2 regions of the Pseudomonas sp. DF5 genome follow, and region 1 is predicted to be linked to the other one. Evidence: predicted binding sites of a transcription regulator. Region 1 holds the regulator's gene; the other holds the start of a gene.

Region 1 (15,541 bases):
ACTTCTTCCAGCAATTCGGGAAACCGTGACAGGTGGCTAGGCAAGTTGCGTGCGTCGATGGACACGGCCACCAGCGGCTGTGCCAGTTCGGTGTGAATCAGTGCGCGTTCGGCCAGTTCCGGCAGCAGGCCGGCAGGCAGGTTGTCGATGCAGTAGTAGCCGTTGTCCTCGAGAACATCGAGGGCGGTGCTTTTACCTGAGCCGGAGCGGCCACTGACGATGATCAGGCGCATGATTAATGACCGTTTTGCTCGTCCAGGACAACCTGATACAAGGCTTCGTTGCTCGGGGCACTGCGCAGTTTTTCACGCACTTCCTTGCGATCAAGCATGCTGGCGATCTGGCGCAGTAACTCCAGGTGCGCATCGGTGGCGGCTTCCGGGACCAGCAGTACAAACAGCAGGTCAACCGGGGCGCCGTCAATGGCGTCGAAATCGATGGGTGCGTCCAGGTGCATCAAGGCACTGATGGGCGATTCGCAGCCCTTGAGACGGCAGTGGGGGATGGCGATACCGTTGCCAAAACCGGTGGAACCGAGTTTTTCACGGGCGACCAGACTCTCGAAGACATCCTGCATGGCCAGATCCGGCACTTCGCGATGGATGAGGTTGGCAATTTGCTCGAGGGCTTTCTTTTTACTGCCGCCCGGCACGTTCACCAGGGAACGGCCGGGGGTCAGGATGCTTTCAAGTCGGATCATGGGTTGGGAGTGTCAACGACCGGTCGCGCCCTGGAGGAGGCTCTGGGTCTTTTCCTTATGCTTTTTGAGTTGTTTATCCAGCTTGTCGGTCAGTGCGTCGATCGCTGCGTACATATCGGTATGTTCCGCGTTAGCGACCACTTCATTGCCGGGAATATGCAGCGTGGCTTCGATTTTCTGCTTGAGCTTCTCGACCGTCATCGTGACCTGCACGTTGGTGATCTTGTCGAAATGCCTCTCTAATCGTTCGAGTTTTTCGCCGATGTAGGTGCGAAGAGGTTCGGTCACTTCCAGTTGGTGTCCACTGATGTTGACTTGCATACAGCTTCTCCTTCGTTGCCAGTGCATAAAGCGGTAGATCAGATGATCTACCACTGGAACGCTGTGGCGTGGCTCTACATCAACCGCTTACGTTCGCTCGAAGGCGCGATCCCGAGGGATTCGCGGTACTTGGCGACGGTGCGGCGAGCCACCTGAATGCCTTGTGCCTCCAGTAAACCAGCGATCTTGCTGTCACTCAACGGCTTTTTCTGATTTTCCGCGGCAACCAGTTTTTTGATGATCGCGCGGATCGCCGTGGACGAGCATTCACCGCCTTCGGAGGTGCTGACGTGGCTGGAAAAAAAGTATTTCAGTTCATAGATGCCCCGTGGGGTATGCATGAATTTTTGCGTGGTTACCCGTGAAATCGTCGATTCGTGCATGCCCACCGCTTCGGCGATGTCATGCAGCACCAACGGCTTCATGGCCTCGTCGCCGTACTCCAGGAAGCCGCGTTGATGCTCGACGATCTGGGTGGCGACTTTCATCAGGGTTTCGTTGCGGCTTTGCAGGCTCTTGATGAACCAGCGAGCCTCCTGCAACTGATTACGCATGAAGGTGTTATCGGCGCTGGTATCGGCGCGGCGTACGAAGCCGGCGTATTGGGCGTTGACTCGCAGGCGTGGCACCGACTCCTGGTTCAATTCCACCAGCCAGCGCTCGTTGTCCTTGCGCACGATCACGTCGGGAACGACGTATTCGGCTTCGGTAGACTCGATTTGCGAACCTGGGCGCGGGTTGAGGCTCTGGACCAGTTCGATCACCTGGCGCAGTTCATCTTCCTTGAGCTTCATGCGGCGCATCAGCTGGCTGTAGTCGCGGCTGCCGAGCAGGTCGATGTAATCGGTGACCAGGCGTTTCGCCTCGGCCAGCCAAGGGGTCTTGGCGGGCAGTTGGCGCAGTTGCAGCAGCAGGCATTCACCAAGATTGCGGGCGCCGATGCCGGCAGGTTCGAATTGCTGAATGCGGTGCAGGACGGCTTCGATTTCGTCCAGTTCGATATCCAGTTCCGGATCGAAGGCATCGAGGATTTCCTCGAGGGTTTCGTCCAGATAGCCCTGATTATTGATGCAATCGATCAGGGTCACGGCGATCAGGCGATCGGTGTCGGACATCGGCGCCAGGTTCAGTTGCCAGAGCAAATGGCTTTGCAGGCTTTCGCCGGCCGATGTACGGGTGGTGAAGTCCCACTCGTCGTCATCGTTGCTCGGCAGGCTGCTGGCACTGGTCTGGTAGACGTCTTCCCAGGCGGTATCGACAGGCAGTTCGTTGGGAATGCGCTCGTTCCAGTCGCCTTCCTCAAGGTTATCCACTGTCGGGGCGGTTTCCTGGTAGGAGGGCTCCTGAATGTCGGCGTTGGGTTTTTGTTCGGTGTTGTCGGCCAAGGGGTCGGCGTTATCGAAGTCGTCGCCTTCTTCCTGGCGTTCGAGCATCGGATTGGACTCCAGGGCCTCCTGGATTTCCTGTTGCAGGTCCAGGGTCGACAATTGGAGCAGGCGGATGGCCTGTTGCAGCTGCGGTGTCATCGTCAGCTGCTGGCCCATTCTCAAGACTAGCGATGGTTTCATGGCAGGGGCTTAACACCTTATTCGCCGGCGCACATGCGCCATCCACTACAGGGCGCCGAAGCGCCAAACATAAGCAAATTATATGCCTGAAACTGAAGTGTTTGCCTAGAGCGCTGTAACAATAAAAACCTGTTGATTTTTTATTGAAATGAGCGCTCTGACGACTGGCCAGACTCCTCAGCGCTTACAGGCGGAACTCATGGCCCAGATACACTTCCTTGACCAATTCGTTGGCCAGGATGGTGGCGGAGTCACCTTCGGCGATCAGCTGGCCATCGTTGACGATGTAGGCTGTTTCGCAGATGTCCAGGGTTTCACGGACGTTGTGGTCAGTGATCAGCACGCCAATGCCTTTGGCCTTGAGGTGGTGGATGATCTGCTTGATGTCGCCCACCGAGATCGGGTCCACGCCGGCGAAGGGTTCGTCGAGGAGGATGAATTTCGGGTTGGTGGCCAGTGCCCGGGCGATTTCCACGCGACGGCGTTCGCCACCGGACAAGCTCATGCCAAGGCTGTCACGGATGTGGTGAATGTGAAATTCCTGCAGCAGGCTTTCCAACTCTTTGCGGCGACCGGCCTTGTCGAGTTCCTTGCGGGTCTCGAGGATGGCCATGATGTTGTCGGTCACCGACAGCTTGCGGAAGATCGACGCTTCTTGCGGCAGATAGCCGATACCGGCCTTTGCGCGACCGTGCATCGGCTGGTGGCTGACGTCCAGGTCGTCGATCAGTACGCGGCCCTGATCGGCCTGTACCAGGCCGACGATCATGTAGAAGCAGGTGGTCTTGCCTGCGCCGTTGGGGCCAAGCAAGCCGACAATCTGACCGCTGTCGATGGACAGGCTGACGTCGCGCACGACCTGGCGGCTCTTGTAGCTCTTGGCCAGATGCTGAGCTTTCAGAGTTGCCATTACTGGGCCTTTTGCTCGTCGGTTTTCTTTTTCGGCTGGATCACCATGTCGATACGCGGACGTGCCTCGGTGACCTTGCTGCCCGTGGCGCGACCGGCGCTGGCCAATTTTTTCACCGTGTCATAGACGATTTTTTCGCCCTGGGTGACGTTGTTGTCCTTGTCGACAACTTTGGCCTTGTCGATCAGTACGACGCGGTTTTGCGCGGCGTGATATTGGATGGTCACGCCCCAACCCTGAACAGGCTTGGTGTCGCCAGCTGTTTGCAATTGCTCGAAGTACGCCAGGTTGCCCACCGAGGTCACCACGTCGATGTCGCCAGTCGGGGTGCGAGTGATGGTCACGGTGTTGCCGGTGACCTTCATCGAGCCCTGAGTGATGATCACGTCACCTTTATAGGTGGCAATACCATTCTTGTCGTCCAGCTGGGCGTCGTCGGCCTGAATGCGGATAGGCTGCGCTTGATCGGTCGGCAGAGCCCAGGCGCTCACGCTTCCCAGTGCTGCGCTCAGACCGAGCAAAATAGGGAGAGTTTTAACGAGCCTCATACTGTCCTCTTACGTTCGATAGCAGGTGTATCCTGCTTTCTTTCAAGTACGCTTTCATTCCGTTGCCTGTCGATACACCGCCGGCGCCGTCGATTCTAACGGGTTGATCGGTCTGCGCATATTGCTGCTGCGGGAACACTGTCATACGGGTGGTGGTAATCAGGGTTTTACGGTTTTTTTCGTCGAAACGCGTGATACGTACCGAGTCGATCAACTCGACCTGGGTGCCGTCCGGGTTGACTTCGCCGCGATCGCTCTGGACGTGCCAGGGGAATTCGGTGCCGCGAAACATGTTCAGGTCAGGGTTGGACAGCAACGTCACTTCCGTCGCCTTCAGGTGTTCGACCTTGTCGGACGTCATTTCATACTGCAATTTGCCGTCCGGCAGGTACTGCACGCTGTGGGCGTTGATGGCGTAATAGTCGATCGCGCTTTCATCGACCTTGACCACTGGCTTGTCGAGGAAACGTTCCGGGCTGATGTTCCAGTAGCCGACCGCGGCGAACAGTGCCGCGATACAGCCGAATATCAGGATGTTACGAATCTTTTTGCTCAGCATGATGGGCTCACAGGTACGCGGCGTTGGCCGCATCGAGGCGGCCCTGGGCGCGCAGGATCAATTCGCAGAATTCGCGAGCGGCACCCTCGCCACCGCGGGCCTGGGTGATGCCGTGGGCGTGTTCGCGCACGAAGCTGGCGGCGCTGGCCACGGCCATGCCCAGGCCGACGCGGCGAATCACCGGCAGGTCTGGCAGGTCGTCGCCGAGATAGGCCACTTGTTCATAGCTCAGGTTGAGTTGGGCAAGGAGCTCGTCGAGCACCACCAGTTTGTCTTCGCGACCCTGATACAGGTGTGGAATGCCGAGGTTCTTGGCCCGTCGTTCGACCACCGGGGTCTTGCGTCCGCTGATGATAGCTGTCTGTACGCCGGCTGCCATCAACATCTTGATGCCCTGGCCGTCGAGAGTATTGAAGGTCTTGAATTCGCTGCCGTCTTCGAGGAAGTACAGGCGCCCGTCGGTCAGCACGCCGTCGACGTCGAATACCGCCAGTTTGATCTGTTTGCCGCGTTGCAGCAGGTCCGTGCTCATTACATTACTCCAGCGCGCAGCAAATCGTGCATGTTCAAGGCGCCGACCGGGCGGTCTTCGCTATCGACCACGACCAGTGCGTTGATCTTGTGGTCTTCCATGATTTTCAGCGCCTCGGCGGCAAGCATCTCGGCACGAGCGGTCTTGCCGTGGGCAGTCATGACCTGGTCGATGGTGGCGCTGTGTATGTCGATGCTGCGGTCCAGGGTGCGACGCAGATCGCCGTCGGTGAAGATCCCGGCGAGTTTGCCGTTGGCTTCCAGAACCACGGTCATGCCCAGGCCCTTGCGGGTCATTTCCATCAGCGCGTCCTTGAGCAGGGTGCCGCGCTGAACCTGCGGCAGCTCTTGCCCGGCGTGCATGACGTTTTCCACTTTCAACAGCAGGCGTCGGCCAAGTGCGCCGCCTGGGTGGGAAAAGGCGAAGTCTTCAGCGGTAAAGCCGCGGGCTTCCAGCAGCGCCACCGCCAGGGCATCGCCCATCACCAGAGCGGCGGTGGTCGATGAGGTTGGCGCCAGGTTCAGCGGGCAGGCTTCGTGCTCGACGTGGACGTTGAGGTTGACCTCGGCAGCCTTGGCCAGCGCTGAGTCGGGATTACCGGTGACGCTGATCAATTTGATGCCCAGGCGCTTGATCAGTGGCAGCAGGGTAATGATTTCATTGGTGGAGCCGGAGTTCGACAGTGCCAGGATGATGTCGTCACGCGTGATCATGCCCATGTCGCCATGGCTGGCTTCAGCTGGATGCACGAAGAATGCCGTGGTGCCGGTGCTGGCCAGGGTGGCGGCAATCTTGTTGCCGATGTGCCCTGATTTGCCCATGCCGACCACGACTACGCGGCCTTTGCTGGCCAGAATCATCTCGCAAGCGCGTACGAAATCTGCGTCGATATGGGGTAACAAGCCTTGCACGGCTTCCAGTTCGAGACGGATGGTGCGTTGTGCAGATTGAATCAGGTCGCTGGATTGGCTCATGTCAGAAATCGTATAGCCTGATGAAAAGGCGGCGATTATAACGGTAATGATCAAAACCCTCACGCAAGTTCGTCGCGGTTTGTCATTCCTTGTTGCCGAATCCTCTAAATAGATGATTCCAGGCGCTCATGTTGTTGATAGTGCCCGGCTTGGGCCTTGGGCGCTTGATGATTGCAGTGATATAGTTCGCCGCCAGTTCGGCCTGCCCGGGAAGGTATGTGCTTTCGTCAGAAAGCCAGGCGTCCGAGTGAGAGGCTGCATCGCAAGGAGTTTAGATGAGTGCCGATAACGCCTACGCGGTCGAGCTGAAGGGACTGACCTTCAAGCGCGGTGCGCGCAGCATTTTCAATAACATCGATATCCGCATACCACACGGCAAGGTCACCGGCATTATGGGGCCTTCCGGGTGTGGCAAGACCACACTGCTGCGGTTGATGGGGGCACAATTGCGCCCCACCAGCGGTGAAGTCTGGGTCAATGGCCAGAACCTGCCAACGTTGTCGCGCAGCGATTTGTTCGATGCGCGCAAGCACATGGGCGTGCTGTTTCAGAGCGGCGCGCTGTTTACCGATCTCGATGTATTCGAGAACGTCGCCTTTCCGCTACGTGTTCATACCACGCTGCCGGAAGAGATGATTCGCGACATTGTCCTGCTCAAATTGCAGGCCGTGGGCTTGCGTGGCGCCCTAGACCTGATGCCTGACGAATTGTCTGGCGGCATGAAACGTCGAGTCGCGCTGGCCCGGGCGATTGCCCTCGATCCGCAGATTCTCATGTACGACGAGCCTTTTGTCGGCCAGGACCCGATCGCCATGGGCGTGCTGGTGCGCCTGATCCGCCTGCTCAACGATGCGCTGGGCATCACCAGCATCGTGGTCTCCCACGATCTGGCCGAGACCGCAAGCATCGCCGACTACATCATTGTGGTAGGTGACGGGCAGGTGTTGGGGCAGGGTACACCCAAGGAATTGATGAATTCGCAGGAGCCGCGGATCCGCCAGTTCATGACTGGCGAACCCGACGGCCCGGTCGCATACCACTTTCCAGCGACGGATTACCGCGCAGATCTTCTGGGGAAGCGCTGATGCGCAAGATTTCATTAATAGAAAGAGTGCGCCGTTTCGGCCACGCCGGCATCGATGTGCTGGCGGTATTCGGGCGTTCGGCGCTGTTCCTGTTTCATGCCTTGCTCGGTCGCGGTGGCATCGGCGGCAGTTTTGGCCTGCTGGTCAAGCAACTGCATTCGGTTGGCGTGATGTCCCTGGTGATCATCGTGGTCTCCGGGGTGTTCATCGGTATGGTGCTGGCGCTGCAGGGCTTCAATATCCTGTCCAGCTATGGCTCGGAGCAGGCTGTCGGGCAGATGGTTGCGCTGACACTGCTGCGTGAACTGGGGCCGGTCGTCACGGCCTTGCTGTTCGCCGGGCGTGCGGGTTCGGCGCTGACCGCCGAAATCGGCAACATGAAATCCACCGAGCAACTGTCCAGTCTGGAAATGATCGGGGTTGACCCGCTCAAGTACATTATTGCTCCGCGCCTGTGGGCCGGCTTCATTTCCCTGCCGGTGCTGGCAATGATTTTCAGCGTGGTGGGTATCTGGGGCGGTTCGTGGGTGGCCGTCGACTGGCTGGGTGTCTATGAAGGCTCCTACTGGTCGAACATGCAAAACAGCGTGACGTTTGTCGACGATGTGCTCAACGGCATTATCAAAAGCATCGTTTTTGCCTTCGTCGTGACCTGGATCGCCGTATTCCAAGGCTATGACTGCGAGCCCACTTCCGAGGGGATCAGTCGTGCCACTACCAAGACCGTGGTGTACGCCTCTTTGGCGGTACTCGGCCTGGACTTTATTCTGACCGCCTTGATGTTTGGAGATTTCTGATGCAAAACCGCACCCTGGAAATCGGTGTCGGCCTTTTCTTGCTGGCTGGCATCCTGGCTTTGCTGTTGCTTGCGTTGCGGGTCAGTGGCCTGTCCCCGAGCGCAACCACCGATACTTATAAACTTTATGCGTATTTCGATAATATCGCCGGTTTGACTGTCAGAGCTAAAGTGACCATGGCCGGTGTGACCATCGGCAAGGTCACTGCGATCGATCTGGATCGCGACAGCTTCACCGGTCGGGTGACCATGCAACTGGAAAAGCGCGTAGATAACCTGCCGACTGACTCCACTGCATCTATCCTGACCGCTGGCCTATTGGGTGAGAAATACATCGGTATCAGTGTGGGCGGGGAACAAACCCTGCTCAAGGATGGTGGAACCATCCACGACACGCAGTCGTCGCTGGTGCTTGAGGACCTGATTGGTAAATTTCTGCTCAATACCGTTAGCAAAGACGCCAAATGAGGAGTTTTTCAATGATCTCTATCTTACGACGTGGCCTGTTGATATTGCTCGCGGCCTTGCCGTTGATGGCTAACGCCCTGGCGGCGCAGTCGGCGCACGATCTGGTTCAGGACACTACGACCCGGATGCTCGCCGACCTGTCGGCCAATAAAGAGAAGTACAAGCAGGATCCACAAGACTTTTATACGGCCTTGAACACTATCGTCGGACCCGTGGTGGATGCCGAGGGCATTTCCAAAAGCATCATGACGGTCAAATACTCGCGCAAAGCAACGCCCGAGCAAATGAAGACGTTTGAAGAAAACTTCAAAAAGGGCCTGTTCCAGTTTTATGGCAACGCATTGCTCGAATACAACAACCAGGGCATCACCGTTGAGCCTGCCAAGGATGAGTCAGGAGACCGTACCAGCGTTGGCATGACGGTCAAAGGCAGTAGCGGCGCGATCTATCCTGTGTCTTACACGCTCGAAAAGATCAACGGCGAATGGAAGTTGCGTAACGTCATTATCAACGGCATCAACATTGGCAAGCTGTTCCGTGATCAGTTCGCTGATGCAATGCAGCGCAACGGCAACGATCTGGACAAGACCATCAACGGTTGGGCCGGAGAAGTCGCCAAAGCCAAGGAAAACACCGAAAAAGCTGTTGAGAAGAAAACCCAATGAGTGAGTCGGCCATTCGCATGAGCGAAACCGGCGAGTTGCTGCTCAGCGGTGTGCTGGATTACCGGACCGGCCCGAACTTGCGCAAGCAGGGGCAGGTACTGATCAAGTCCAGCAAGGCGCCTGCGCTGGTGGTCGATTGCTCCGCAGTGGAGAAGTCCAGCAGTGTCGGCTTGTCGCTGCTGCTGTGCTTCATGCGCGATGCTCAGGTGGCCGGCAAGGCCGTGAGCATTCGCGCGATGCCCGAAGACATGCGCAAAATCGCTCAGGTCAGCGAATTGACCGAGCTGTTGGCGCACCCCTGAACCGCATCTATAAAGAAGCCCCCCGTCAGAGTCCTGCTTCGCGGGGTTCGCAGGCGCGGGGCTTTTTTGTATGATGTCCGACCCGCGCGCACAGGGCGCCGATTGAGGTTGAGCATGCAGGCCGTAGAAGTGAAGAGCTTCCTTGAAGGAAAGCTGCCAAACACGAAGGTGGAAGTTGAAGGCGAAGGCTGCAATTTCCAACTGAACGTGATTAGCGATGAACTGGCGGCGTTAAGCCCGGTGAAGCGTCAGCAGCAGGTCTATGCCCATTTGAACCCGTGGATTGTCGATGGCAGCATCCATGCGGTCACTATGAAATTTTTCAGCAGCGCGGCCTGGGCCGAGCGCACCTGAGCCCAAGGGCGTCGAGATTCTTATGGATAAATTGATTATTACTGGTGGCGCTCGTCTTGATGGCGAGATCCGCATCTCCGGGGCAAAGAACTCTGCCTTGCCGATTCTGGCTGCTACCTTGCTGTGCGATGGCCCGGTGACCGTGGCCAACCTGCCGCACCTGCACGACATCACCACCATGATCGAGCTGTTCGGTCGCATGGGCATCGAGCCTGTGATCGACGAGAAACTCAGCGTCGAAATCGACCCGCGCACCATCAAGACCCTGATCGCGCCGTATGAACTGGTTAAAACCATGCGCGCCTCGATCCTGGTGCTGGGCCCGATGGTTGCCCGTTTCGGTGAAGCCGAAGTTGCACTGCCTGGCGGTTGCGCCATCGGTTCGCGTCCGGTTGACCTGCACATCCGTGGTCTTGAAGCCATGGGCGCGGTCATCGACGTCGAAGGCGGCTACATCAAGGCCAAGGCCCCTGAAGGCGGCCTGCGCGGTGCGCACTTCTTCTTCGACACCGTCAGCGTGACCGGTACCGAGAACATCATGATGGCGGCTGCTCTGGCCAAGGGCCGCAGCGTTCTGGCCAACGCCGCTCGCGAGCCTGAAGTCGTCGACCTGGCGAACTTCCTGAATGCCATGGGCGCGAAGGTTTCCGGCGCCGGCACTGACACCATCACCATCGATGGCGTCGAGCGTCTGCACACGACCACTTACAAAGTGATGCCTGACCGTATCGAGACCGGTACCTATCTGGTGGCGGCAGCGGTTACCGGTGGGCGTGTGAAGGTCAAGGATACCGATCCGACCATCCTCGAAGCCGTTCTGGAAAAACTTCGTGAATCCGGCGCCGAAATCACCACCGGTGAAGACTGGATCGAGCTGAACATGCACGGCAAGCGGCCGAAAGCCGTCAACGTGCGGACCGCTCCATACCCGGCGTTCCCGACCGACATGCAAGCGCAGTTCATCTCCCTCAACGCCATTGCCGAAGGCACTGGTGCCGTGATCGAGACGATCTTCGAAAACCGCTTCATGCACGTTTACGAACTGCACCGCATGGGCGCGCACATCCAGGTTGAAGGCAACACCGCCATCGTCACCGGCATCGAAAAGCTCAAGGGCGCGCCAGTCATGGCCACCGACCTGCGTGCTTCGGCCAGCCTGGTGATCTCGGCGCTGATCGCCGAAGGCGATACCCTGATCGATCGCATCTACCACATCGACCGTGGTTATGAGTGCATCGAAGAGAAACTGCAGATGCTCGGCGCCAAGATCCGCCGCGTACCGGGCTAGTTTCTGCTGCATGGGCGCAGGGACGCGTCCGTTGATTTGTTGAAGTCGAGCCGGTTTCCGGCTCGATGTGTGTCCGGCGCCGTTTGCGACCGGGCATGAGTACCTTGATAAGGACTGACGTTTCCCATGTTGACTATCGCACTGTCCAAGGGCCGCATCCTTGACGACACCCTGCCGCTTCTGGCTGAAGCGGGCATCGTGCCGACCGAGAATCCGGACAAGAGCCGCAAGCTGATCATTCCCACGACCCAGGCCGATGTGCGCTTGCTGATCGTGCGTGCCACCGATGTGCCGACCTATGTCGAGCATGGTGCCGCCGATCTGGGCGTCGCCGGTAAAGACGTGCTGATGGAATACGGCGGCCAGGGTCTGTACGAACCACTGGACCTGCAAATCGCCCAGTGCAAACTGATGACGGCCGGTAAAGTCGGCGCAGTCGAGCCCAAGGGCCGTCTGCGCATTGCCACCAAGTTCGTCAACGTCGCCAAGCGCTACTATGCCGAACAGGGTCGTCAGGTCGACATCATCAAGCTCTACGGCTCGATGGAGTTGGCGCCGCTGATCGGTCTGGCGGACAAGATCATCGACGTGGTCGACACCGGTAACACGCTGCGGGCCAATGGCCTGGAGCCACAGGATTTCATCGCTGCCATCAGCTCCCGTCTGATCGTCAACAAGGCGTCGATGAAAATGCAGCATGCCCGTATCCAGGCGTTGATCGACACCCTGCGCAAGGCAGTGGAGTCTCGACACCGCGGCTGATTCACCTGCGCGACCTTGAGTCGCGCCCGTCTATCCGCCTCATAGCCAGAATTCTCGGGTGCCCAAGCGGATCAACGGCTAGCTTAGGGCGCCCGAGTTTTTGCCAATCCTATGAGGCTCTCGCTATGACCGCACCGACTGCAATTCGCCGACTCAACGCTGCTGACCCGGATTTCGCACATCATCTGGATCATCTGCTGAGCTGGGAAAGTGTGTCTGACGACTCGGTCAATCAGCGGGTGCTGGACATCATCAAGGCCGTGCGCGAGCGTGGCGATGCGGCGGTGGTCGAGTTCACCCAGAAGTTCGATGGCCTGCAAGTGGCGTCCATGGCGGACTTGATCCTGCCGCGCGAACGCCTGGAACTGGCATTGACCCGCATCACAGTGCCTCAGCGCGAAGCCCTGGAAAAAGCCGCGACCCGTGTGCGCAGCTACCACGAAAAGCAGAAACAGGACTCTTGGAGCTACACCGAAGCCGATGGCACGGTGCTGGGCCAGAAGGTCACGCCACTGGATCGCGCCGGCCTGTATGTGCCGGGCGGCAAGGCGTCCTACCCGTCCTCGGTGCTGATGAACGCGATTCCGGCCAAGGTGGCGGGCGTGACCGAAGTGGTCATGGTCGTGCCGACCCCGCGCGGTGAAGTCAACGAACTGGTGCTGGCCGCAGCCTGCATCGCCGGCGTCGACCGGGTGTTCACCATCGGCGGTGCCCAGGCAGTTGCCGCGCTGGCTTACGGCACCGAAAGCGTGCCGAAGGTCGACAAAGTGGTTGGCCCGGGCAACATCTATGTCGCCACCGCCAAGCGCCACGTGTTCGGCCAGGTCGGTATCGACATGATCGCCGGCCCGTCGGAAATTCTGGTGGTGTGCGACGGCCAGACCGATCCGGACTGGATCGCCATGGACCTGTTCTCCCAGGCCGAGCACGACGAAGACGCCCAGGCGATTCTGGTCAGCCCGGACGCCGAGTTCCTCGACAAGGTGGCCGCCAGCATCGCTAAACTGCTGCCAACCATGGAACGCGCCGAGATCATCGAAACCTCGATCAATGGCCGTGGTGCGCTGATCAAGGTTCGCGACATGGAACAGGCCATCGAAGTGGCCAACCGCATTGCCCCGGAGCACCTGGAGCTGTCGGTCGCCGATCCGCAGGCCTGGCTGCCGCAGATCCGTCACGCCGGCGCGATCTTCATGGGCCGGCACACTTCCGAGGCCCTGGGCGACTACTGCGCAGGTCCGAACCACGTATTGCCGACCTCCGGCACTGCGCGCTTCTCCTCGCCGCTGGGGGTTTACGACTTCCAGAAACGTTCGTCGATCATCTTCTGCTCCGAGCAGGGTGCCTCCGAACTGGGCAAGACCGCCTCCGTACTGGCCCGTGGCGAATCGCTGAGCGCTCACGCCCGCAGTGCTGAATACCGCATTCTTGATGACAAGCAGGGGAACTGAACATGAGTAAATTCTGGAGCCCGTTCGTCAAGAATCTGGTGCCTTACGTGCCGGGCGAGCAGCCGAAACTGGCAAAACTGGTGAAGCTCAACACCAACGAAAACCCGTACGGTCCATCGCCAAAAGCCCTGGCGGCGATGCAAACCGAACTGAACGACAACCTGCGTCTGTACCCGGACCCGAACAGCGACCTGCTCAAGCAAGCCGTTGCCAAGTACTACGGCGTGCAGGGCAATCAGGTGTTCCTCGGTAACGGTTCCGATGAAGTCCTGGCGCACATCTTTCACGGTTTGCTGCAACACGATAAACCGCTGCTGTTCCCGGACATCAGCTACAGCTTCTACCCTGTTTACTGCGGGTTGTATGGCATCACGTTCGATGCGGTTGCGCTGGACGAACAGTTCCAGATCAACCCGGCGGACTATGCAAAGCCGAACGGCGGGATCATCTTCCCGAACCCGAATGCGCCGACCGGTTGCTTGCTGGCGCTGGACGCTGTCGAGCAGATTCTCAAGGCCAGCCCGGATTCAGTGGTCGTGGTGGATGAGGCTTACATCGACTTCGGTGGGGAAACGGCGATCACGCTGGTGGACCGTTATCCGAACCTGTTGGTGACGCAGACCCTGTCCAAGTCCCGTTCCCTGGCCGGCCTGCGGGTTGGCCTGGCCGTGGGGCACCCGGACCTGATCGAGGCGCTGGAGCGGATCAAGAACAGTTTCAACTCCTACCCGCTGGATCGTCTGGCGATTGTGGGGGCTGCAGCGGCGTTCGAAGATCGCGAGTATTTCGACAAGACTTGCCGGTTGGTCATCGAGAGTCGCGAGCAAGTGGTCGCGCAACTGGAAGCGAAGGGGTTTGAGGTGTTGCCGTCGGCGGCGAACTTCATTTTCGCCCGTCACCCGAAGCACGATGCGGCGGGGCTGGCGGCGAAGTTGCGCGAACAGGGCGTGATTGTTCGGCACTTCAAGCAAGAGCGGATTGCCCAGTTCCTGCGGATTTCCATCGGCACACCGGAGCAGAACCAGGCACTGATCGACGGCCTCGGCGACCTCTAGAACACGCCTCGGTCCTGTGGGAGCGTGGCTTGCCCGCGAAGAACGATGACGCGGTGTACCTGATACACCGCGGCGTTCCCATCGCGGGCAAGCCACGCTCCCACAGGGTTTTGGGTGTTGGCGACTACTCTTCTTCTTTTTCCTGGATCGGTGCAGGCGGCGGACGCAGGCCGATTTCTGCGGTGAGCTTGAGCTCTTTACCGTTGCGCATCACCTGAATCGTGACCTTGTCGGTCGGTTTGATGCGCGCCACCTGGTTCATTGACTTGCGACCATCGCCAGCCGGTTCACCGTCGATACTGAGGATCACGTCGCCTAGTTGCAGGCCGGCCTTCTGCGCCGGGCCGTCACGGAAAATCCCCGCGACCACAATTCCCGGGCGTCCCGACAAGCCAAACGATTCCGCCAGTTCCTGACTCAAAGGTTGCACTTCGATACCGAGCCAGCCGCGAATCACCTGGCCGTGTTCGATGATCGACTTCATCACTTCCATCGCCAGTTTAACCGGGATCGCGAAGCCGATGCCTTGCGAGCCACCGGACTTGGAGAAGATCGCCGTGTTGATGCCGGTCAGGTTACCGTTGGCGTCCACCAGTGCACCGCCGGAGTTGCCGGGGTTGATCGCAGCGTCGGTCTGGATGAAGTCTTCGTAGTTGTTCAGGCCCAACTGATTGCGCCCGGTGGCGCTGATGATGCCCATGGTCACGGTCTGGCCGACGCCGAACGGGTTGCCGATGGCCAGGGCCACGTCGCCGATGCGCAGGTTGTCAGAACGGCCGACGGTGATCGACGGCAGGTTTTTCAGGTCTATCTTCAATACTGCGAGGTCAGTTTCCGGGTCGCTGCCGATGACCCGGGCCAGGGTTTCACGACCATCCTTGAGCGCCACCACGATCTGGTCGGCACCGCTGGTCACGTGGTTGTTGGTCAGCAGGTAACCTTCCGGGCTCATGATCACGCCCGAACCGAGGCTCGACTCCATGCGCTTCTGTTTGGGCGAGTTGTCGCCGAAGAAGCGGCGGAACTGCGGATCCTCAAACAGCGGATGGCTGGGTTTGTTGACCACTTTAGTGGTGTACAGGTTGACCACCGACGGCGCGGCAATGGTCACTGCATCGGCATAGGACACCGGGCCCTGCTGCACACCAAGGGTCTGCGGGGCTTGTTGCAGATTGACGTCGAGGCTTGGCAGCCCGACCCACT
Region 2 (15,541 bases), on a different contig from region 1:
CTGAATAGTGCTGAAAGCCCCGTATTCCGGGGCTTTTGTGTTTTTTCGGTATGGTTTTTTCTGCAGATGAGCACGGGATTTGGGACGGGTTGTTGTGCGCGATTGCGGTTCACGGTGCATTGCTGCGGTGCACGGTGGCCCCAAAAGCATCGCGGGCAAGCCCGCTCCCACAAGGTTCAACGGTGTTCACGCGATGGTGAAACCACTGAAAATCCTGTGGGAGCGGGCTTGCCCGCGATTGGATCTGGCGGTCAATGAAGAACTAAAGGCTGTTTAGCCCTCTTCACCCTCATCATCATCCCCACCATCAACCTTCATTCCCAATTCCTTGATCTTGCGCGTCAAGGTATTACGTCCCCAGCCCAGCAGTACGGCAGCATCGCGGCGGCGGCCGGCGGTGTGTTTGAGGGCGGTTTCGATCATGATCCGCTCGAAGGCCGGCACGGCGCTGTCGAGCAGGCTCGATTGGCCGCGTGCCAAAGCCTGGTCGGCCCACTGGCGCAGCGCCTGCTCCCAGTTGGTCACCGGTGCCGAGTCCTGCGGCAGGCTCAGCAGCTCTGGCGGCAGGTCGCTGATATGCACTTCGCGACCCGAAGCCATCACGGTGATCCAGCGGCAGGTGTTCTCCAGCTGACGCACGTTGCCCGGCCATGGCAGGTTTTTCAGGTATTCCTCGGTTTCGCTTTTCAGCAGCTTCGGCTCCACCGCCAGTTCTTGCGCGGCGCGGCTGAGGAAGTGCTTGGCCAGGGTCGGGATGTCTTCGCGACGGTCCGACAGCCGTGGAATGTGGATGCGGATCACGTTGAGGCGGTGGAACAAGTCCTCACGGAATTTTCCGGCGTGCACCAGGGTTTCCAGATTCTGGTGAGTCGCGGCGATGATGCGTACATCGACCTTCACCGGCACATGACCGCCGACGCGGTAAAACTCGCCGTCCGCCAGTACCCGCAGCAAGCGCGTCTGGGTGTCCGCCGGCATGTCGCCGATTTCATCGAGGAACAGGGTGCCGCCGTCGGCCTGTTCGAAGCGCCCGCGACGCAGGTTGGCCGCGCCGGTAAAAGCGCCTTTTTCGTGGCCGAACAGCTCGGACTCCATCAGATCCTTGGGAATCGCCGCCATGTTCAGCGCAATGAACGGCGAGGCCGCCCGTGGGCTGTGACGGTGCAGGGCGTGGGCTACCAGTTCTTTACCGGTACCGGATTCGCCGTTGATCAGCACGGTGATGTTGGAGTGACTCAAGCGCCCGATGGCGCGAAACACTTCCTGCATCGCCGGCGCTTCGCCAATGATTTCCGGGGTGCGGGTCAATGTCGGGACGACTTCCAGTCCTTGTTGTTCCTGAGCGTGCTGATTGGCGCGCTTGACCAGGGAAACGGCTTCGTCGACATCGAACGGCTTGGGCAGGTATTCGAACGCGCCGCCCTGATAGGACGCGACAGCGCTGTCCAGGTCGGAGTGGGCGGTCATGATGATGACCGGCAGCCGTGGGTGTTGTTCGCGAATCCGCGCCAGAAGGTCCAGGCCACTGGCACCCGGCATGCGAATGTCGGAGATGATCACGTCCGGCTGCTGGCGTGCCAGGCGGCTCATCACGCCATCGGCGCTGTCGAAGCTTTGCGTGGTCATGCCTTCCTGTTGCAAGGCTTTTTCCAGGACCCAACGGATAGAACGGTCGTCATCGACGATCCACACGGTTTCACTACGGCTCATGTCGATGTGGCTCCTTGTTCCAGTGGCAGAAAGATCGAGAACGTGGTGTGGCCTGGATGGCTGTCACATTCGATCAGGCCCTGGTGCTGGCTGATGATGTTCTGGGTAATGGCCAGGCCCAGCCCGGTACCGTCCGGGCGGCCGCTGACCATGGGGAAGAAGATGGTTTCCTGCAGTTCGGCGGGGATCCCCGGGCCGTTGTCGATGATTTCGATCTTGGTCACCAGGCGATGGCGCACGTGGCCGATGGTGAACTGGCGCATGGCGCGGGTACGCAAACTGATGCGGCCAAGGCGCAGCTCGTTCTGGCTGCTGATGGCCTGCATCGCGTTGCGCACGATGTTCAGCACGGCTTGAATCATCTGTTCGCGATCGATCAAAACGTCTGGAATGCTTGGGTCGTAGTCGCGCACCAAAGTGATGCAGCCCTGACTTTCGGCCTCCACCAACTGACAAACGCGCTCGAGCACTTCGTGGACGTTGCACATGGCTAGCGACGGCAGCTTGTTAGAGCCGAGCATGCGATCCACCAGATTGCGCAGGCGATCGGCCTCTTCAATGATGACGTTGGTGTAATCACGCAGACTCTCTTCCGGCAACTCACGGGCGAGCAACTGAGCTGCGCCACGAATTCCGCCCAACGGGTTCTTGATCTCATGGGCGAGGCCGCGCACCAGCATTTTGCTGGTTTCCTGCTTTGATAGCTGTGCCTCTTCCTTGGTGATCCGCAGCAAGCGGTCACGAGGATGAACCTCCAGCAGCAGCATCGTGTCGCCATTGCTCAGGATCGGCGTTACGGCGTAGTCGACGGTCAGGGTCTGGCCGGTGAGGGCGGTGAGCATCGCTTCGCGCTTGGTGAACGGGTGCGCCTGCTCGACTGCCTGGCGCAGGGAGTTCAGCGCTTCGGTGGATTCGGTGAACAACTCACTGATGAACTGCCCATGGCTACGCTGGCCACTGATGGCCAGCAGCATTTCCGCCGCCGGGTTCATGTACTCGAGGCGCAGTTCGGCGTCGAGCAGGATGGTGGCGGTGGTCAGGTTGTCGAGTAGCAAGCGGTGTAGTGCGTCGCTAATGGTCATCAGGACCTCTTTTGGAGCAGGGCGCGCGAAAGGAACAAGCGCTGATGCGAGGAAAATGCAAAAACCAAACCAAGGCTCCGAAAAGAAGCGTTTAGAGCCTGAAACGGGCGTTTTACGCTCGTTTGCATGGCGTTCTGCCAGTTTTTTCGGGTACTTTCGAACCAAAATGGGTTGAGATGTGGGTATGGTGCAGATGTTTGCACCAATATAGTGCGCAAACCTGAACGAAGTTAGAAGAAGGGCAAGAAGGCGCTTTTTTCTTCTTCAGGCTTGTCTTTGAGGGGGCATTCCGGCCGTTGGCCGTAGTCGGTGAGGGTGCAGGGTTTGACCTGGCGTTTTTGTGCCAGGGAAATGCGCAGCATGTGGAACGGTTGATTGGCGGTGCGTTCGACGGTGCGACCCTGTTCGTCGAGGATTTCCACCGACAGGTTGTGACTGCCGCGGTCGATATTGCTCAGGGCGAACACCGGGCTGGGGCCGGGCTCGGCGGTGGGCTGGCCGTCCAGCAGCAAACGGTAACGATGACCCTGTTGCAGGCCGGGTTCGCTGGTAACGCTGACGATCATTTCACCGGCACTGCTACGGATCGTGGCATCCGGTTCCGGCACCAGCACCCGGAGCATGTCGTAATGAAACAGTGGTTTGGCTTTGATTTCTTTCGCTGCCGTCATGGGCGCGCCACTCGGGTTAGCCGACATTCGATTGCTTGTCGCCAATGGCACACGCTTGGCGTTGCGAGTGCCCGGCTGATCGGTGAAAACCCGATTACCCTGGGCATCGACGTAGGTGAAAACTTCGGCCATTGTCGGCAGGCAGACCAGGCAGGCGATCAACAACCAGGCCCTCAAGGCTTGTGTACCCGTTGCACAGTGAAGGTCACGGTGGGGCTTTGTTGCACGACCTTTTGCCCGTCGATGACCTGAACCGCGATGCGGTGTTCGCCGCGGTCAATATTCACCAATTGCAGGGTAGGGACATTGCTCGGCTGGCCGTAGGGTTGATCGTCCAGTAACAGCCTCAATCGGTGAGCGCCTTGCAGGCGCGGATTGATCAATACGCCAACGGTGAACGTGCCGTTGTTGGCGCGCAAGGCTTCTTCGGTGGGCAGGCCGGTCAGCTCCAGCACTTGATAGGCGCTGCCGGGCTGGTCGCGGCTACTGGCTTGGGCCGGCGCGACCGGCTCGCTTGGCGACTGGCGCTCGACGCTGTTGAGCGGTGGCAATTCCACCGGTCGAGCATTAACGCCATCGGGCGGCTGATTGCTGTAGGCGGTGTTGCCGTTGGCGTCGGTGTACTTGTAGATCTGCGCGGCGACGGGCAGGGCGATCAGTACGAGCAGGCATAACAACAATGAGCGCATTGCAGGCTTCCATTGGCCGGTGGGCAAGTGTCCGGCCCTGTTCCGTTCGTGGCGACTAAGCGCTGAGCATAGAGCACATCAGCGCATGTCGGCAGGCCGGCTCAGCGGCTGACGCTGCACAACTCAGCGCTGGCGCGTACCTTGGCGAGCTCGCGCAGAGACACTTGGGCGCCGGTTTTATTGGCCTTGGCCAGCCAGGATGGGCACTGCGGGTCGTTGCGATAAGGGCTGAAATCAGCCAGTTGTTGCAGCAGGCGTTTTTGTAACTGATCAAGTTGCGGGCGGATCTGCCCGACGAGGTCGGGGCGAGGGGTGTCGGGAGCCTTGCCTTGCGCATGCCAGTCAGACAAATGCGCGTATTGCACCAGTTTGTTGGCCTCGATCTGCGCCGAGAAGAACTGTTCGACGGCTTCGTTGCTCAATTTATAAGCAGGTGCCAGGGCAACGGCACCAGCAATTACCTCACGCTCGCGCTGACGGTCCTCGACGGGTTTGCCGCTGTCCCATTTGCTCAACGCGACTTGATCGGCAATCGCCAGGCGCTCCTCGATGGTGCCTAGTAGCGGGGCGAGGGCGGCAGGTGCCGGGCTGGCAAAAGCGCTGTTGGCCAGCAAGGCAGTGAACAAGGCAATGCATGGGCGTAGATGCATGGGGGATCTCGGCTTTATCGGATGGAAGGCATGATGCACGCAACCGGGCATCCGATGACAGACGTTCGCCCACAAAAAAGGCCTCCTGAAGGAGGCCTCTCTTTTGTCGCGCCGCGTGAGGCGGCGCTACCGGATCAGCAGCTGTAGTACAGCTCATATTCCAGTGGGTGTACGAAGGTACGAACCTTGATTTCTTCTTCGCTTTTCAGAGCGATGTAAGCGTCGATGAAGTCGTCGCTGAAAACGCCGCCTTTGGTCAGGAACGCACGACCTTTGTCCAGCTCTTCCAGGGCTTCTTTCAGGCTGCCGCAAACTTGTGGGATCTCTTTCGCCTCTTCAGGCGGCAGGTCGTACAGGTTTTTGTCAGCTGCATCGCCAGGGTGGATCTTGTTCTGGATGCCGTCCAGGCCAGCCATCAACAGTGCAGCGAAGCCCAGGTATGGGTTGGCTGCTGGATCCGGGAAGCGGGCTTCGATACGGCGAGCGCGAGGGCTGGACACGTAAGGAATACGGATCGAAGCGGAACGGTTGCGAGCCGAGTAGGCCAGCATCACTGGAGCTTCGAAACCTGGGACCAGACGCTTGTAGGAGTTGGTCGACGGGTTGGTGAAGCCGTTCAGAGCCTTGCCGTGCTTGATGATGCCGCCGATGAAGTACAGGGCGGTATCGGACAGGCCGGCATAGCCTTCGCCAGCGAAGGTGTTCTTGCCATCTTTGGCGATGGACAGGTGAACGTGCATACCCGAACCGTTGTCGCCGTACAGAGGCTTAGGCATGAAGGTCGCGGTGCGGCCGTATGCGTCAGCTACGTTGTGTACGCAGTATTTCAGGGTCTGAACTTCGTCAGCCTTGGCAACCAGGGTGTTGAACTTCACGCCGATTTCGTTCTGACCGGCAGTCGCCACTTCGTGGTGGTGAACTTCGATGGTCAGGCCCATTTCTTCCATGGCGTTGCACATGGAGGTACGGATTTCGTGGTCGTGGTCGAACGGCGGAACCGGGAAGTAGCCGCCTTTGACGCCTGGACGGTGGCCTTTGTTGCCGCCTTCCACGTCCTGGTCGGACATCCACGAGCCTTGTTCGGAGTAGATCTTGAACATGGAACCGGAGATGTCGGACTTGAACTTCACTTCGTCGAAGATGAAGAATTCAGGCTCTGGACCCACAAATACGGTGTCACCGATACCGGTCGACTTCAGGTATTCCTCGGCACGCTTGGCGATCGCACGTGGGTCACGGTCGTAGCCTTGCATGGTCGAAGGCTCGATCACGTCGCAAACCAGGATCAGGGTCGGCTCTTCGGTGAACGGGTCGAGAACGGCAGTGGTGTCGTCCGGCATCAGGATCATGTCGGAAGCTTCAATGCCTTTCCAGCCAGCGATGGAGGAACCGTCGAACATTTTGCCTTCTTCGAAGAAAGCTTCATCCAGCGCATCGCGAGCCGGCATGGTCACGTGGTGCTGAGTGCCTTTGGTGTCCGTGAAGCGCAGATCAATCCACTTGACGTCATGATCTTTGATGAGTTGAACCGACTTCGACATAGTGTCCTCCGGGTGGCTTAGGGCTAGTAATGGATGCCCTTAAATGTGGGTGATGCCGGCGCGAATACTCTGCCATGGCAACCTGCCTCACAAGGGAGCAAATTGCATGCCAGTGCCTCATCATGGGTTTTTTGCCCCAATATCACGCTTATAAGGGGGCGGCGCACCATAAAGCGCAAAATCTCGCCCTGTAATGTAGCGTTGAATTCCGTAAATGACCTGTTTTGGTGCGCTCAAAACCTTCTGCACATTAACTGGTTAAACCTTGAGCAATTTCCGCTATAATCCGCGCCCCCCTTTTTCGGCTGGCCCTGCGCGCGCTGTTTTCATGAAACTAATCGTAAAAGTCTTCCCCGAGATCACCATCAAGAGCCGCCCGGTACGGATGCGTTTCATCCGCCAGTTGGCCAAAAACATCCGTACCGTGCTCCGCGACCTGGACCCGGCCGTGGTGGTGAACGGTGTGTGGGACAATCTCGAGCTGGAAACCCGCGTCAGCGACCCCAAGGTCCTGAAAGAGATGGGCGAGCGCCTGACTTGCACGCCGGGCATCGCGCACTTTTTGCAGATCGACGAGTACCCGCTGGGCGATTTCGACGACATCGTCGAGAAGTGCAAGCAGCACTACGGCGATGCGCTGGCCGGAAAGATTTTCTCGGTGCGCTGCAAGCGTGCGGGCAAGCACCCATTCAGTTCGATAGACATCGAGAAATATGTCGGCAGCCAGTTGCGCCGCCAATGCGGTGCCGCCGGGATCGATCTTAAAAAGCCCGAAATCGAAGTCCGTATCGAAGTTCGCGACCAACGGTTGTTCGTGATCCACAGCCAGCACAACGGCATCGGCGGTTATCCGCTCGGAGCCCTGGAACAGACGCTTGTACTGATGTCCGGCGGCTTCGATTCCACCGTTGCGGCCTACCAGATCATGCGCCGCGGGCTGATGAGCCATTTCTGCTTCTTCAACCTGGGCGGACGAGCCCATGAGCTGGGCGTGATGGAAGTCGCGCACTTCATCTGGAAGAAGTACGGCAGCTCCCAACGCGTGTTATTTGTCAGTGTGCCGTTCGAGGAAGTTCTGGGAGAAATTCTCGGGAAAGTCGATAACAGTCATATGGGTGTAGTTTTGAAGCGTATGATGTTGCGCGCTGCTTCCCGAATTGCCGATCGACTGCACATCGAAGCGCTGGTCACGGGTGAGGCGATCTCCCAGGTGTCGAGCCAGACGTTGCCGAACCTGTCCGTGATCGACTGCGTGACCGACAAGCTGGTCTTGCGTCCACTGATCGCCAGTCACAAGCAGGACATCATCGACACGGCCAACGAGATCGGCACCGCCGATTTCGCCCGGCACATGCCGGAGTACTGCGGGGTCATCTCGGTCAATCCGAAGACGGCGGCCAAGCGCTACCGCGTGGAGCACGAAGAGAAAGAATTCGACATGGCAGTCCTTGAGCGCGCGCTCGAGAACGCCAAACTGGTGCCGATCGATCGCGTGATCGACGAATTGGGCCAGGACTTGCAGATTGAAGAAGTCAGCGAAGCGCTGGCGGGCCAGATCATCATCGATATCCGTCACCCGGATGCCGCCGAAGACGACCCGCTGGAGCTTCCTGGTATCGAGGTACAGACGATGCCGTTTTATGCACTGAACGCTCGTTTCAAGGAACTGGACCCTACTCGCCAGTACCTGCTGTATTGCGACAAAGGCGTGATGAGTCGCCTGCATGCCCACCATTTGCTCAGTGAGGGGCATGCCAATGTGCGCGTTTATCGACCGAGCTAAGTGCCCGGGGCTGTTTGCCTGTGGCCTGCGTCACCGGCCCCCCGATGCCACCGTCAAGTTGTAACGGCTTGTACGGACGCTACTGTTAATCGCTGCCAAGACTTGTCAGCACACCGAATCCTCTGATCGAGATACACAAGTGATCGAAAATCTACGCAACATCGCCATCATTGCCCACGTTGACCATGGTAAAACCACCCTGGTAGACAAACTCTTGCGTCAATCCGGCACCCTGGAGCGCAACGAGCTCAACGACGAGCGCGTGATGGACTCCAACGACCAGGAGAAAGAGCGCGGTATTACCATTCTGGCGAAAAACACCGCCATCAACTGGAACGGCTACCACATCAACATCGTGGACACCCCGGGCCACGCCGACTTCGGCGGTGAAGTTGAACGCGTAATGTCGATGGTCGACTCCGTTCTGCTGCTGGTTGACGCTCAAGACGGCCCTATGCCGCAAACCCGTTTCGTGACCAAGAAGGCGTTCGAAGCCGGCCTGCGTCCAATCGTGTGCATCAACAAGGTTGACCGTCCAGGCGCGCGTCCGGACTGGGTTCTGGACCAGATCTTCGACCTGTTCGACAACCTGGGTGCTACCGAAGAACAGCTGGACTTCAAAGTCGTCTACGCCTCGGCCCTGAACGGTATTGCCGGTCTGGACCACACCGACATGGCTGAAGACATGACCCCGCTGTACCAGTCGATCGTCGACAACGTACCGGCTCCTAAAGTTGACCGTGAAGGCCCGTTCCAGATGCAAATCTCGGCACTGGACTACAACAGCTTCCTGGGTGTTATCGGTGTTGGCCGTATCGCTCGTGGTAGCGTCAAGCCGAACACTCCAGTCGTGGCCATTGGCGCCGACGGCAAGAAGCGTAACGGTCGTATCCTGAAGCTGATGGGTCACCACGGCCTGCACCGTATCGACGTTGAAGAAGCGTTTGCCGGTGACATCGTGTGCGTGAGCGGTATGGACTCGCTGTTCATCTCCGACACCCTGTGCCAGCCGGACAACGTCGAGGCGATGAAGCCTCTGACCGTTGACGAGCCGACCGTTTCCATGACCTTCCAGGTAAACGACTCGCCTTTCTGCGGTAAAGAAGGCAAGTTCGTGACTTCCCGTAACATCAAGGAACGTCTGGACAAAGAGCTGCTGTACAACGTTGCACTGCGCGTTGAAGAAGGCGACTCGGCTGACAAGTTCAAGGTTTCCGGCCGTGGTGAGCTGCACCTCTCGGTACTGATCGAAACCATGCGTCGCGAAGGCTTCGAAATGGGCGTTGGTCGTCCGGAAGTGATCATCCGTCAAGTTGACGGCGTGAAGCAGGAACCGTTCGAAAACGTAACCATCGACACCCCTGAAGAATCCCAGGGCAAGGTCATGGAAGAGATGGGCCTGCGTAAAGGCGACCTGACCAACATGGTGCCGGATGGCAAAGGCCGTGTTCGTCTGGAGTACAACATCCCTGCTCGCGGTCTGATCGGTTTCCGTAACCAGTTCCTGACCCTGACCAACGGTGCTGGCATCCTGACCTCGATCTTCGATCGCTACGACACCATGAAGTCCGGCGACATGTCCGGTCGTCAGAACGGTGTTCTGGTATCGGTAGAAACCGGCAAGGCACTGACCTACTCCCTGGAAACCCTGCAGGCACGTGGCAAGCTGTTCGTTGAACACGGTCAAGAGATCTACAACGGTCAGATCGTTGGTCTGAACAGCCGTGACAACGACATGGGCGTCAACCCAACCAAAGGCAAGAAGCTCGACAACATGCGTGCTTCGGGTAAAGACGAAACCATCGCCCTGGTTCCACCTGTTCGCTTCACTCTGGAACAGGCTCTGGAATTCATCCAGGATGACGAGCTGTGCGAAGTGACACCTAAGTCGATCCGCCTGCGTAAGAAGATCCTGGACGAAGGCGAGCGTACCCGCGCTGCCAAGAAAGCCAAGAACTGAGTTAACTCAGGCTGAATGAAAACGCCCCCGGTCGAAAGGCCGGGGGCGTTTTTGTTTGTCAGGCTGTAGCAGCTGCCGAGCTTGCGAGGCTGTGTTCGACTGCGCAGCAGTCGTGAAATCAAACGCTGCGGTGCATCATATAAATCGTGTTTTCAGGCCTGCGACTGCTGCGCTGCCGAACGCAGCCTCGCTGGGGCTCGACAGCTGCTACGGGGATCGAGGCGGCTTTAAAACTTTTCGAGGGTGCGGCTGGAGCTGCTGGTCTCGCGCACCACTTCTTTAGGCTTGTACGCGCAATACCCCGGCCGCGGTCCGATCTTCGGGTGGTTGCGGCAGGTGTCCGGGCGCTTATCATAAATAGTGCACAAACGGCTTTTACGATCCAGGTACAGGCAATCGTTGTTGCTCATGCGCTGGAGGGTAAAGATCTCGGACTTCTGGTTGTAGCGCTCGACAATCCCTTCCTTCTGCAAGCGCTTGGCGATGTTCTTGGGTGGATCGCCCAGTTCGAATTCGTCGACGATGCCGATACGGATCAGATCCTTGATCTTGACCTCGACCGGCAGCGTGCAGCAGCTGGACATGCACGAGCCGCACATTGGGGCAGAGTACTTGGCCCAGGTATCGAGGCGATCGATTTCCGCGGCGGCGATCAGGTTGGGCTTCATCATCGGTTGTTACCAGCGTGTGCATCAGGGCGCGCGATCATACCGGGACTGGTGGATTTTTGAACAACCTTTCGCCAGATTTTTTTGCTTGTCGCAAAATAGTCCTGTGTCCGGCACGGCCCCTGCATTGTTTCTGGCACACGACAACGTAATGTCGATCTATCTCGTACTAACAGGAAAAACTGCCGAACCAGAGTCTCTACGGTCTGTCAGACCGACTAGGCTCAGACAACTTCACGCTCGCTCGAGGTCTTATCGATGACTCAAGAACCACTTGTTCGCGAAGCAGAGGTGGCCGCATTCCGCGACGCCGTCTTGACCAAGCTCACTTACGCGGTGGGCAAAGACCCGGATCACGCCTTCGACCACGACTGGTTCGAAGCCATTGCCCTGGCGGCGCGTGATCACATGGTCGAGCACTGGATGGATCACACCCGGCAGATTTACCGCAAAGGCCAGAAACGGGTTTATTACCTTTCCCTTGAATTCCTCATTGGTCGCTTGCTCTACGACAGCCTGAGCAACCTCGGCCTGCTCGATGTGGCCCGCGAGGCCATGACCGAACTGGGCGTCGACATCGAACGCATTCGTCTGCTGGAGCCCGATGCGGCACTGGGCAACGGTGGCCTCGGACGTCTGGCGGCGTGCTTCATGGAAAGCATGTCGACCCTCGGCATCGCCGGCCATGGTTATGGCATTCGTTATGAACACGGTTTGTTCCGCCAGGCCATCGTCGACGGCTGGCAGCAGGAGCAGACCGAACACTGGCTGGACTTCGGCAACCCGTGGGAGTTCGAACGGCCAGAGGTTGCCTACCCGATCGGTTTCGGCGGCAGTGTCGAAACCGTGACCGATGAAACCGGCAAGTCCAGGCAAGTCTGGTCCCCGGCGGAAACCGTGCGGGCCATTGCCTATGACACTCCGGTGGTCGGCTGGCGTGGTGCGAGCGTCAACACACTGCGGCTGTGGCGCGCCCGAGCCATGGAGGACTTGCATCTGGAGCGCTTCAACGCGGGCGACCACTTGGGCGCGGTCGCGGAAGTTGCCTGGGCAGAAAGTATCTCCCGCGTGCTCTATCCGGCGGACAGCAATGAGGCCGGCCAGGAATTGCGCCTGCGCCAGGAGTATTTCTTCGTCGCCGCATCCCTGCAGGATCTGTTGCGTCGCCATCGCAACATGCACACCTCGGTGCTGACCCTGGGTGATCACGCCGCGATTCAACTCAACGACACTCACCCCTCGATTGCCGTGGCTGAGCTGATGCGTCAGTTGGTCGACGTCTATGACGTGGCGTGGGACGCGGCGTGGCAGATCACGGTCGACACGCTGTCGTACACCAACCACACGCTGTTGCCGGAAGCGCTGGAAACCTGGCCGGTCAGTCTGATGGAGCGGATGCTGCCTCGGCACATGCAGATCATTTACTTGATCAACGCCCAGCACATCGACTCGTTGCGAGCCAAAGGCGTTCACGATTTCGACGTGCTGCGTGCGATTTCGCTGATCGAGGAAGACAACGGTCGCCGCGTGCGCATGGGTAACCTGGCATTCCTGGGTTCCCACAGCGTCAATGGAGTGTCCGGCCTGCACACGCAGCTGATGCGCAGCACGGTGTTCTCCGAACTGCACAAGCTTTACCCGGACCGGATCAACAACAAGACCAATGGCATTACCTTCCGCCGCTGGCTCTATCAGGCCAACCCTGAACTCACCTCCATGTTGGTCGACGCCCTCGGCCCGAGCCTGCTGGACAACCCCGAGGAGCACTTGCTCGCTCTGGAGTCGTTTGCCGAGAAGACTGCATTTCGCAAGCAGTTCGCCGAACAGCGCCTGCACAGCAAGAAAGCCCTGGCTTATCTGATTCATGAGCGGCTGGGGATCGCGGTCAATCCGGCGGCGATGTTCGATGTGCAGGTCAAGCGGATCCACGAATACAAGCGTCAGTTGCTCAACTTGATGCACACCGTTGCGTTGTATCAGGCGATTCGTGCCGAGCCGGAAATCGATTGGGTGCCGCGGGTGAAAATCTTCGCCGGCAAGGCGGCGGCCAGTTATCACCAGGCCAAGCTGATCATCAAACTGACCAACGATATTGCGCGGGTGGTCAACAACGACCCGACGGTGCGCGGTTTGCTCAAAGTGGTGTTCCTGCCCAACTACAACGTCAGCCTGGCCGAGAGCATCATTCCGGCGGCGGACTTGTCGGAGCAGATTTCCACTGCCGGCTTCGAAGCCTCGGGCACCAGCAACATGAAGTTCGGCCTCAACGGCGCACTGACCATCGGCACCCTGGACGGCGCCAACGTGGAAATGTGCGAGCGCATCGGTGCCGAGCACATGTTCATCTTCGGTCTCAGCGCCCAGCAAGTCGAGGCGCGCAAGCGCAACCATGAATTCAACGCAGCGCCGGACATTGCCGCCTCCCATCGGCTCAACGATGTGCTGCAAGCGATTCGCAGCGGGGTGTTCTCACCGGACGATCCGTCCCGTTATACCGCGCTGATTGATTCGCTGGTGGACTACGACCGTTTCCTGGTCTGCGCCGATTTCGACTCTTACTGGAACGCGCAGATGCGGGTCGAAGCTCACTGGCACGACTCTAAAGAGTGGTGGCGCTCGGCGGTATTGAACACTGCGCGGATGGGCTGGTTCTCATCCGACCGGACCATTCGCGAGTACGCAACGGATATCTGGAAGGCTTTGGAGTAATTTTTAGCAACAAATGTGCGCAAGGCCCAACGTCCGTTGGGCCTGATCGATATACTAAGCACCAACCTGACCCAGTGTGGGGGCGGCGCACTGCCGCTCCCACACTGGATTCCGGGTGCCTGCTCACTAGACTGAGCCAGAGGCTGTATCGCACGGATCAGCCCCGCCACGGGGCCGCTTAGGGATATCGACCATGCAATGGATGTTCATGCTGATTGGGCTGCTGCTGGGCTGGATGCTTGACGAGTCGTTCAGCGAGGCGCTGTTGGGCGCGTTGCTCGGGCTGGGTCTCGGCCAGGCCATTCGCATTGGCCGCTTGAGTACTCAATCGACCGAGCAGCGACGCTTGCTTGATCAGGCTCAGGTTGCGCTGAATGCGGTCGAGCAGCGACTGGCGTTGCTGGAGGTGTCGGGTGCCAAGGCACCTGAACCAGGCGAACCGGTTGTCAGCGAACCTGCTGCATCGCCTGAAATCAGTCTTGAGCAAGCCCCTGTCGCACCCACGGAGCTGGTCTGGGAACTACCCCCCGAATTCGAACCCATCACTGTGGCCGCTGCCGAAACCAGTCGTCCGCTGCCCGCCGATGTCTGGCAAGCCGAGCCGGTTGCCCGCAAACCGCAGCAACCGGCTGAGCCGCGCGGCCCGAGCTTCATCGAGCGCGCCATCAGCGGCGCACGCAACTGGCTGTTCGGCGGTAATACCGTGTTGCGGGTCGGTGTGGTGCTGTTGTTCCTCGGCCTGGCCTTCCTGTTGCGCTATGCCACCGAAGGCATGGTTGTGCCGATCGAGTTGCGTTACGCCGGCGTTGCGGCGGCGGCCTTGGGCCTGCTCGCGCTGGGCTGGTGGCTGCGACTGCGCAACAGCAACTACGCGCTGATGCTGCAAGGCACCGGGATCGCGGTGTTGTACCTCACGGTATTTGCCGCGATGCGTCTGCATCCGTTGCTTGATCCAAAGGCAGCATTGGGCCTGTTGGTGGTGGTAACGGTGTTCTCGGCGATTCTCGCCATTACCCAAAATGCGTTGGGCCTGGCGGCCGCAGCTGCGTTGGGCGGTTTCGCCGCGCCGATCCTGACCTCCACCGGCGCCGGCAATCACGTCGCGCTGTTCAGCTATTTCGCCCTGCTCAACGCCGGCATCCTCGCCATCGCGTGGTTCAAGGCCTGGCGGCTGCTCAACCTGATCGGGTTTGTCGGCACCTTCGGTATCGGCTTTGCCTGGGGCCTGCGCTCCTATAGACCGGAGCTGCTATGGAGCACCGAGCCGTTCCTGATTCTGTTTTTCCTGATGTACCTGGCCATCGGTTTGTTGTTCACCCGGCGCAAGTTGCTGGAGATGAGCGACGCGCCCGAGGACGGCAGCCGTGAAGCACTGCTGCACTGGTCGGCGCACAAGGGCGATTACGTCGACGGCATGATGCTGTTCGCGCCACCGCTGGTGGGCTTCGGTCTGCAGTTCGCACTGGTGGAGCACTTTGAATTTGCCGCAGCCTTCAGTGCGTTGGCCTTGGGCATGATCTACATGGGCCTGGCCAAGTTGCTGATGGGTGGCCGAGCGCTGTTGTTGGCCGAAACCTGTCTGGCGCTGGGGGTGATCTTCGCCAGTCTGGCGATCCCCCTGGGGCTGGACGCGCGTTGGACTGCCGCAGCCTGGGCGGTGGAAGGCGCGGGGATTTACTGGCTCGGCCTGCGTCAACGACGACCGCTGGCGCGGGCCTTTGCCTTGCTGCTGCAACTGGGTTCGGCGCTGGCCTTTCTCAGCGAATTGCGCAGCGGCGAGAGCAGTCTGCTCGATGGCGCGCCGCTAGGGGCGTTGATGCTTGGCGTGGCGTTGCTTTTCAGCTTCTATCAATTGCGCAAAGCGTCACCCGAACAGGTATCAACGCGGGAACGCCAAGGCTTGCCGGTGCTGGCCTGCCTGGGCCTGACGTTCCTCTATCTGCTGGCGCCGCTGTTTTTCTTCACTCACGGCACGGCGATCAGTTGGGCGTTGGCCGGATTGGTGACGCTGTTCGTCGGCCTGCGCCTGCAATCGCGAGCGTTCCTGTTCAGTGCGTTCGCCGTGCAACTGCTCGGCG

What was found. Region 1 encodes sigma-54, which starts transcription at its own class of promoters, with help from an activator protein. Its sites were predicted from a motif close to ANTGGCATNNANNTTGCTNT; they were not measured.
Region 2: glnA (glutamate--ammonia ligase) is a predicted target of sigma-54. The motif match lies at 6,438-6,457, and genes of this name have one in related genera.

What each region holds. Positions count from the first base shown of each region.
Region 1 is NZ_JBYVYM010000008.1:24,956-40,496, forward strand. It holds gene rapZ (RNase adapter RapZ) at 1-233, opposite strand, end outside; gene ptsN (PTS IIA-like nitrogen regulatory protein PtsN) at 236-700, opposite strand; gene hpf (ribosome hibernation-promoting factor, HPF/YfiA family) at 713-1,021, opposite strand; gene AC30D7_RS09500 (RNA polymerase factor sigma-54) at 1,096-2,589, opposite strand; gene lptB (LPS export ABC transporter ATP-binding protein) at 2,774-3,499, opposite strand; gene lptA (lipopolysaccharide transport periplasmic protein LptA) at 3,499-4,047, opposite strand; gene lptC (LPS export ABC transporter periplasmic protein LptC) at 4,034-4,606, opposite strand; gene AC30D7_RS09520 (KdsC family phosphatase) at 4,614-5,138, opposite strand; gene AC30D7_RS09525 (KpsF/GutQ family sugar-phosphate isomerase) at 5,138-6,112, opposite strand; gene AC30D7_RS09530 (ATP-binding cassette domain-containing protein) at 6,388-7,197, shown strand; gene mlaE (lipid asymmetry maintenance ABC transporter permease subunit MlaE) at 7,197-7,994, shown strand; gene mlaD (outer membrane lipid asymmetry maintenance protein MlaD) at 7,994-8,461, shown strand; gene AC30D7_RS09545 (MlaC/ttg2D family ABC transporter substrate-binding protein) at 8,473-9,126, shown strand; gene AC30D7_RS09550 (STAS domain-containing protein) at 9,123-9,428, shown strand; gene AC30D7_RS09555 (BolA family protein) at 9,543-9,782, shown strand; gene murA (UDP-N-acetylglucosamine 1-carboxyvinyltransferase) at 9,805-11,070, shown strand; gene hisG (ATP phosphoribosyltransferase) at 11,197-11,832, shown strand; gene hisD (histidinol dehydrogenase) at 11,958-13,283, shown strand; gene hisC (histidinol-phosphate transaminase) at 13,286-14,338, shown strand; gene algW (Do family serine endopeptidase AlgW) at 14,463-15,541, opposite strand, start outside.
Region 2 is NZ_JBYVYM010000021.1:51,427-66,967, forward strand. It holds gene ntrC (nitrogen regulation protein NR(I)) at 274-1,710, opposite strand; gene glnL (nitrogen regulation protein NR(II)) at 1,707-2,792, opposite strand; gene AC30D7_RS19440 (DUF4124 domain-containing protein) at 3,023-3,640, opposite strand; gene AC30D7_RS19445 (DUF4124 domain-containing protein) at 3,637-4,152, opposite strand; gene AC30D7_RS19450 (chorismate mutase) at 4,254-4,802, opposite strand; gene glnA (glutamate--ammonia ligase) at 4,937-6,343, opposite strand; gene thiI (tRNA uracil 4-sulfurtransferase ThiI) at 6,672-8,126, shown strand; gene typA (translational GTPase TypA) at 8,266-10,086, shown strand; gene AC30D7_RS19470 (YkgJ family cysteine cluster protein) at 10,314-10,754, opposite strand; gene AC30D7_RS19475 (glycogen/starch/alpha-glucan phosphorylase) at 11,013-13,463, shown strand; gene AC30D7_RS19480 (DUF2339 domain-containing protein) at 13,657-15,541, shown strand, end outside.